2 regions of the Rhizobium sp. 01T417 genome follow, and region 1 is predicted to be linked to the other one. Evidence: predicted binding sites of a transcription regulator. Region 1 holds the regulator's gene; the other holds the start of a gene.
The links. Region 1 encodes PhoB, which activates phosphate uptake and scavenging genes when phosphate is short. Its sites were predicted from a motif close to TGTCATNNANCTGTCAT; they were not measured.

Region 2: the regulator PhoB is predicted to act here: its motif matches at 1,545-1,561, upstream of AC1DPR_RS13900 (glycerophosphodiester phosphodiesterase family protein).

The regions. Positions count from the first base shown of each region.
Region 1 is NZ_JBFTQH010000003.1:330,723-334,992, forward strand. It holds gene pstA (phosphate ABC transporter permease PstA) at 1-386, shown strand, start outside; gene pstB (phosphate ABC transporter ATP-binding protein PstB) at 401-1,216, shown strand; gene phoU (phosphate signaling complex protein PhoU) at 1,260-1,973, shown strand; gene phoB (phosphate regulon transcriptional regulator PhoB) at 2,010-2,693, shown strand; gene AC1DPR_RS05475 (GcrA family cell cycle regulator) at 2,787-3,320, opposite strand; gene AC1DPR_RS05480 (aspartate aminotransferase family protein) at 3,749-4,270, shown strand, end outside.
Region 2 is NZ_JBFTQH010000011.1:126,443-130,712, forward strand. It holds gene AC1DPR_RS13895 (xanthine dehydrogenase family protein molybdopterin-binding subunit) at 1-1,207, shown strand, start outside; gene AC1DPR_RS13900 (glycerophosphodiester phosphodiesterase family protein) at 1,777-2,526, shown strand; gene AC1DPR_RS13905 (HAD-IA family hydrolase) at 2,599-3,303, shown strand; gene AC1DPR_RS13910 (sugar-binding transcriptional regulator) at 3,358-4,270, shown strand, end outside.

The DNA of each region.
Region 1 (4,270 bases):
CCCGCGCAGCGCTTCGCGCCGTCCCGCCATCGATCCGCTCGGCCGCGCTCGGCCTCGGCGCCTCCAAGATGCAGATGGTCTTCCACCACGTCCTGCCGCTTGCGATGCCCGGTATCCTGACCGGCACGATTATCGGTCTGGCGCACGCGCTCGGGGAGACGGCGCCGCTGCTTTTGATCGGCATGGTCGCTTTCGTCGCGAATGCTCCGGCGACGCCCATGGAGCCTTCGACGGCCCTGCCGGTGCAGGTCTACATGTGGGCCAATGAAGCCGAGCGCGCCTTCGTCGAGCGGACCTCCGGCGCCATTATCGTCCTGCTCCTATTCCTGATCCTCATGAACCTCGGAGCCATCCTCTTGCGTCGTCGCTTTGAGCGCCGCTGGTAAACGGAGTAAACATTATGAACATGTTGACGGAAGCAGCAGTTGAGAAAGCGGTTGATCAGAAGATGAACACCATTCCCTACAAGATGATCGGCCAGGACGTCTCCGTTTACTACGGCGAGAAGCGCGCGCTGTTCGACGTGAAGCTGAACATCCGTGAAAACACGGTGACCGCCCTGATTGGCCCATCCGGTTGCGGCAAGTCCACCTTCCTGCGCAGCCTGAACCGCATGAACGACACGATCGACGGTTGCCGCGTCACTGGCAAGATCACGCTCGATGGCGAAGATATCTACGATCCGGATATCGACGTTGTGGAGCTTCGCGCGCGTGTAGGCATGGTGTTCCAGAAGCCCAACCCGTTCCCGAAGACGATCTACGAAAACGTCGCCTACGGTCCGCGTATCCATGGGCTCGCCAAGTCGAAGGCCGACATGGACCAGATCGTCGAACACAGCCTGCAGCGCGCCGGCCTCTGGAATGAGGTGAAGGATCGCGTTCACGAAGCCGGCACCGGTCTTTCCGGTGGTCAGCAGCAGCGCCTCTGCATCGCCCGCGCCGTCGCCGTCAGCCCCGAAGTCATCCTGATGGACGAGCCATGCTCGGCACTCGATCCGATTGCAACGGCCAAGGTCGAGGAGCTCATCCACGAGCTCCGCGAGAACTACACGATTGTCATCGTGACGCACTCGATGCAGCAGGCCGCCCGTGTTTCGCAGCGCACAGCCATGTTCCACCTTGGCAACCTCGTCGAGGAGAATGACACCGACAAGATGTTCACCAACCCGGACGATCCGCGCACCCAGGACTACATCATGGGCCGCTTCGGTTGATCGGCCGTCTCGGTAGCACTTACGATATTCAAGGATGAGCCCTATGGCATCGACACATATCTTTTCTGCCTACGACGATGATTTGAAGTTCCTGTCCCGCCGTATCTCGGAAATGGGCGGCTTGGCCGAGCAGATGGTCTCGGATGCCGTACGCGCGCTCGTAAACGGCGATACGGCTCTTGCCCAGAAGGTCATCTCGGACGATGTGATCCTCGACCACGCGGAGCGCGAGATCGGCGACAAGGCGATCGTCACGATCGCCCGCCGCCAGCCGATGGCGGCCGATCTTCGCGAGATCATGGGCTCCATCCGCATCGCGGCAGACCTGGAGCGCGTCGGCGACCTGGGCAAGAACACTGCCAAGCGCGTCATTGCCGTACAGAGCGCCGGCGTGCCGCGCAAGCTCGCCCGCGGCCTCGAGCACCTGTCCGAGCTCGCCCTCGTCCAACTCAAGGAAGTCCTCGACGTCTACACGAGCCGTGCTGCCGACAAAGCAAAATCGGTCCGTGAGCGCGACGAGGAAATCGACGCGATGTACACCTCGCTGTTCCGTGAAATGCTCACCTACATGATGGAAGATCCGCGCAACATCACCAGCTGCACGCATCTTCTGTTCTGCGCCAAGAACATCGAGCGCATCGGCGACCACGCCACCAACATTGCCGAAACGATCTACTACATGGCCACCGGTGCCCAGCCGGAAGGCGAACGTCCGAAGGACGATACCGCCAACACCGTCGGCGCAGTCACTGAATAGTCATTCCGCGACCGCGCCCCCAGGAGACCGAAACGAATGATCCCTAAAGTAGCTGTCGTTGAAGACGAAGAAGCGCTGAGCGTGCTTCTCCGCTATAACCTTGAGGCCGAAGGCTTTGAGGTCGATACCATCCTGCGCGGCGACGAGGCCGAGATCCGGCTTCAGGAACGCACGCCGGACCTTCTCATCCTCGATTGGATGTTGCCGGGCGTGTCTGGCATCGAGCTCTGCCGCCGCCTGCGCATGCGGCCGGAAACCGAGCGCCTGCCGATCATCATGCTGACCGCCCGTGGCGAGGAAAGCGAACGGGTTCGCGGCCTCTCGACCGGTGCTGACGATTACGTCGTCAAGCCGTTCTCGACGCCGGAGCTTGTCGCTCGCGTCAAGGCGATGCTGCGTCGTGCCAAGCCCGAGGTGCTCTCGACGCTGCTGAAGTGCGGCGATATCGAGCTGGATCGCGAGACGCACCGCGTTCACCGCAAGAGCCGCGAAGTCCGCCTCGGCCCGACCGAATTCCGCCTTCTCGAGTTCTTGATGGCATCGCCCGGCCGCGTCTTCTCGCGCTCGCAGTTGCTCGATGGCGTCTGGGGTCACGACATCTATGTCGACGAGCGTACTGTTGACGTCCATGTCGGCCGCCTGCGCAAGGCTTTGAACTTTTCCAACATGCAGGACGTCATCCGCACCGTGCGCGGTGCCGGCTATTCGATGGAAGCCTGATCCTTTCAGGCGAGAGCCTGAGAGGTCTTTCCCTTACAACGAAAAACGGGCCCGCGAGGGCCCGTTTTCTTTATTCCTTATCCGGCTTCCGGGTCAGGCGACCCGGTTAGCGGCCTTGCGGCGCTCGTTGACCGGCTGGTAGGCCATGCGCTGATGATACGTGCAATACGGGGAAGAGTCCGGGGACTCGCAACCGCAGAAGTGGAAGTCGTCATTGAGCGGATCGCCGACCGGCCACTTGCAGGTGCGCTCGGTGAGCTCGGTGAGGCCAAGGCGGCGAGAAATCGGAACGATTACATTTGCGGCCGGACGGAAGCGGACTTCCTCCACCGTATCGATTTCGATCTCTTCCTTGAGCATCGTCGCGCCCTGTTGGCGGGTAACGGTGCGTGTGGTGATCCGCGAGGCGTAGTTCGTGGCGCGGGGCGCCGAAGTCGTGCGCTTGGGGGTTCTGACGGTGGTCGTCGAACCGCCGGCCTTGGCACGGCCGGGCAGACTCAAACGATGGACTTTACCAATGACGGCGTTACGACTTACACCGCCAAGTTGTGCTGCGATCTGGCTGGCGCTCAGGCCTTCGGACCACAGCTTCTTCAGTTTTTCAACGCGCTCGTCTGTCCAGTTCATGCCCCTGTCTCCGCCTTATTAGCGTTGGTGTAGGCAGAATCCTTCACCGTTGCCACGGACGTATCCGAGGCAAGAAACGCTTACTCAAATTTTGGTGACTAGTTCCGCCGCATGCAGCCTAGTAATTGAGTTTTAACCTAGTGTGAGGCCGACTCCGTGACAAGAGTCGGTTGAATCTCGGGGAATCGATTTTCAAGTTTTCCCCAACTTGCTGGGCGTGAGAGTCATTTATGCAACATAGTTGTTGATAGGTCGAGCGCCTCGGGATGGCTGCTTGACGCATGCAGCGAAACCTCAGTTTTGTTGACATTGCAGTGCGAAAAGTAAATAGTGCTGCTCGCCGCCGAAAGGCGGCATTTTTAATTTTCCGGACCTGCTTTCCTTAGCCGGAGTCCGGCTGCTGATGATTGCTGATAGGAGATCGCGCCATGGCTGAAGCCGCGCTTTACGACACCTACTCTCGTGCCCCGCTGCGGTTCGAGCGAGGAGAAGGCGTGTGGCTGATCAGCGAAACGGGCGAGCGATATCTTGATTTCGGCGCGGGCGTTGCCGTCACCTCCGTTGGCCACAGCCATCCGCATGTGGTTGGCGCGCTGAAGGAGCAGGCCGACAAGGTCTGGCATCTGTCCAACATCTATGAGATCCCGGGTCAGGAAACACTGGCAAAGCGGCTGACCGATGCGACCTTCGCCGATAAGGTGTTCTTCACGAACTCCGGCGCGGAAGCCTTGGAATGCGCGATCAAGACCGCGCGCCGCTATCAGTTTTCCAAGGGCCATCCCGAGCGGTTCCATATTATCACCTTTGAAGGCGCCTTCCATGGCCGTACGCTGGCGACGATTGCCGCCGGTGGCCAGGAGAAATACCTCGAAGGCTTCGGTCCCAAGGCGCCTGGCTTCGATCAGGTGCCGTTCGGTGATCTCGATGCACTCCGCAGCGCCATCACAAAT
Region 2 (4,270 bases), on a different contig from region 1:
CTTCGGCCTGGAAAGCGCCATGGATGAGCTCGCCTACGCGGTCGGGATCGATCCTGTCGAACTCAGGTTGCGCAATTACGCCGAGGCGGACCCACAGTCCGGCAAGCCGTGGTCGACCCGCCGCTTGCGCGAGGCGCTTGCCGAGGGCGGCAAGGCGTTCGGATGGTCACGCCGCAGCTTCGAGCCACGCTCGATGCGAGATGGCAGACAACTGATCGGCTGGGGGGTGGCGTGCGGAACGTTCCCGGTTCTGCGCGCTTCGAGCGAGGCACTGATCCGAATTCTCGCCGATGGTTCGGTGGAAGTCGTCAGTGGCGCGATCGACATGGGACAGGGCACTTACACGATCCTCGCCCAAACCGCGGCTGAAGTGCTCGGTGTTCCGGTCGAAAGCATCAATGTCCGGCTTGGCGACTCATCGCTTCCCGGCGCTACGGTTGCTGGCGGCTCGATGCTTGCCGGTGCAATCACCGGGGCCGTCCACAAGGCAGCATCGGCTGCCCGCGACGAACTGATCGAGCTTGCCCTCAACGACAGTGCCTCTCCTTTCCGTGATACCGGCGCCAATACGTTGACACTCGCGAGCGGTCGGATTTCAGTTCCTAGAGACGGGGGGCTTTCGGTCTCCATCCCGGAGCTGATGACAGCTCTTGGCCGCGACAGCGTTGAGACACGGCGAAACACTCTTCCTGACGGAGAGCAGGGGCCGGAAGGTCACCGGAAAGCCTGGACCACGATGACAAGCATCAAGGGGCCGACTGCGGGCGAGTTCGCCATGCACAGCTGGTGCGCGCATTTTGTGGAAGTGAAGGTGGATGAGGATTTCGGTACCGTCCGTGTCTCCCGCATGGTCTCGGCCTTCGATTGCGGCAGGATCTACAACCCCAAGCTTACCGAAAGCCAATGGCGTGGTGGGATCATCATGGGGATCGGTCAGGCGCTGCTCGAGGAAGGCCTGGTTGACCCGCGCAACGGGCGCGTCATCAACAACAACCTCGGTGACTACCTCGTTGCGACCAATGCCGACATTCCGCCGATCGAGGTAATCTCCGTTGGCATCCCCGACCTCAACGCCTCGGTGCTCGGGGGCAAGGGTGTCGGCGAAGTCGGCATTGTCGGCGTTGCGCCGGCAATCGCCAATGCCGTCTTTCACGCCACCGGCAGGCGGGTTCGCGACCTGCCGATAACGCTTGAGAAGCTGCAGTGACGAGTGGCTTCGTCGGCTTGCGTTCTGCGCAGGCGACGGGCCGTGCAGCGTAAAGCGCGTATGGCGAGTTCCCGCGCATCCGTGATTGGATTGCGCGGGAATGATTCCCTTATGGAAAAATACATCCGCGACCGTGCCTGGTGCCTGGCCGGTCGTGATTTCGCACCTACCGGAAGGATGTCGAATCACAAGGCGTCGCTGATATCTCAGCATCGACGGCAGCCATTGGCATTCAGGCACATGAAGCCGCTTCAATGCCGCTAACCGCACCGCAAATTTTGAACCCGATCAGCGCCGTGTTCCCGGAATTGAGCATTTGCTCATTCGTGGAGGTAGATGTCACGCAACGGTTATCTGCACTCACTATACCGGGCCGCTAACGCTGTCCGTTAGGCGGCTAAAGCGCAGACCGAGGGCCCCACGCGATCCCAGCCTCTGGAAGCGTCGGTACTTCGCTCCTGTCGCCTTGGCCGCGAGACGTGACGGTGCCTGTCACATCGCTGGCAGACAAGCGTCGCTTCCGGAAGGCGGCACTTTCGACCAGTAGATCTTTACGGAAGGTATTTCCCATGACGAAAATCGTTGGCCATCGCGGAGCACGAAACAAATGGGCCGAAAATTCGATTGAGGGTTTCAGAAAAACCTTGGAACTCCCTGTCGATGCGATCGAATTTGATGTGCATTTGACCGACGCCGGTGAACTCGTCGTCATTCACGACGCCACGCTTGAGCGTACGACCGAGGGAGCGGGCAAGGTCCGGGCTTTGTCACCTTCCGATCATCAGGCGACCCGCCTCAAAGGATCGCAGGAGTCAATCCCGACCCTTGACGAGGTGCTTGCTCTGTTTGCTTCCTCGAGACCCGTCGAACTTCATGTCGAGCTGAAAGCCGACGCGGATGGAGCGCATTACGAAGGGCTTGAGGCCCTGGCGGCAGCGGCCATTCGACGTCACGGGCTTGCCGGGCGCAGCCTGCTGACAAGCTTCAATCTGGGGGTTCTCGCACGGTGCCAAGAGGTTGCTCCCGAAATCGGCCGCCTGTGCTCGATCAATGCCAAGTCCGCCGAGGCGCTGGGTGCGGCTGCGACCTTCACCAAAGCTGCGGAAGTCGCCGGCCTCGTTGCCATCGAGAAGTCGCTGCTGGCCGCAACCTTTCACGAGGTTGCCGCGATCATTTCACGCGATCGTCTCTGCTGCTGGGTGTTGAATGAGCAAGAGGAGATCGAACAGTGGCTCGGGCAGGGCGTCGGCTGGATCACCAGCGATGATCCAGCCCTGGCCCTGGCGGTGCGCGCCGGATCGCGGCATTCGGCCGCTTGATCACCTGGGCCTCCCAGCAATGGCCTGTGCACGCAGACATGCGAACCACGGAATACCCTGAATAGCGAACCTATGAGTAATTTGGATCTTCTGATTTTTGATTGCGACGGCGTGCTGATCGATAGCGAACCGATTGCGGCGCGCACGCTTGCGCATGCCATAACCCAGGCCGGCATGGAGATGACGCCGCGCCAGGTGCTTGTCGAGTTTACCGGAAAGTCGGAGGCTGACTTGCGGCAGATTCTGGCCAGCCGCATCTGCGCCGACCTCGATACCGTTTTTGCCGGATGGCATGCCGAAATATTTGCTGCCTTCCGCCGCGACCTCCTGCCGATGGAGGGCATCAGCGCTGTTCTCGATGGGCTCGACGTTGCAAAATGTGTCGCATCGAACAGCACGGTCGAACGCCTCAAAAAGAGCCTGGGCCTTCTCGATCTGTGGTCACACTTTGCCCCGAACATATTCAGCGCCGAGATGGTCGCCGCCCCAAAGCCCGCGCCGGATCTCATCCAGTTCTGCCTCTCCAAAATGAACGCGAGCAGCGCGCGCAGCATCGTCATCGATGACAGCGCAGCGGGTATTCAGGCGGCAGTTGCTGCCGGTGTGCCGGCAATCGGCTTCGTGGCGCCAAACGATCCGCGTTCGGGCAGACGCGAGGCGTTGTTTGCGGCAGGAGCCGAGGAGGTCGTTCTCGGTGCCAAAGAGCTGCTGCATGTCTTGCGGCGACGAGTCGGCAACCAGCACCAGGCCCGGCCATCGGTCGAGGTGGGTGCGTGACGTCGATCGACGCCGTGACGCAGATGAGGATGAACCAGCGGGGAGAGGGGCGACATGATTGCAAGGCGAGATGACCATGGCAGCCGGCTCGATTTCACGGCCAAGGCTGGCTGGCTTTATTACATAGGGGGGCACAGCCAGGATGAGATCGCACAAAAGCTCGGCGTTTCCCGGCAAACTGCCCAGCGTCTCGTGTCGCGCGCTGTCTCGCAGGGCTTGATCAAGATCCGGCTTGATCATCCGGTTGGCCACTGCATGAGTATGGCAGCAAGGCTGAAGAGCAAGTTTTCGCTGCAGTTCGTGGAAGTCATTCCGTCTGGCGACCAGGCTCAGGGCTTGAGCGGTGGCCTTGCCCAGGCGGCGGCTGCCGAAATCGAGCGCCGGTTGGCTTGCAACAAGCCTGCCGTGATCGCCATTGGTACCGGTCACACATTGAAGGCCGCTATCGAGGAAATGGTGCCCATGGAAGCACGCCAGCACAAGATCGTTTCCTTGACCGGCAATATCACCCGCGAAGGCTCGGTCTGGTTCTATAATGTGGTCTTCAAACTTGCCGACCTGATCACGGCGAAATGCTTTCCAATGCCGGTTCCGGTTATCGCCTCGTCGCGACAGGAACGGGTGGTCCTTCACAACCAGCCCGTAGTCCGCCAGACAGTATCGCTTGCCGCACGCGCTGACGTTGCCTTTGTCGGCATTGGGGACGTTGGCGTTCAGGCGCCTCTTTTCCTTGATGGTTTCATCCTGAAGGACGAACTGAAGCTCCTGCACCAGGCAGGCGCAGTCGGAGAGATTGTCGGGTGGACGTTCGACAAGGACGGCAAGCTAATTGAAGGCATTACCAACGATCGCGTCGCGAGTGCGCCCATTCCATCCTGCAGCAGGACATTGGTGATCGGTGTGGCGAAGGGTCAACAAAAACTGGCGGCGATCCAGGCTGCCCTGAAGGGACGCCTGATCAACGGTC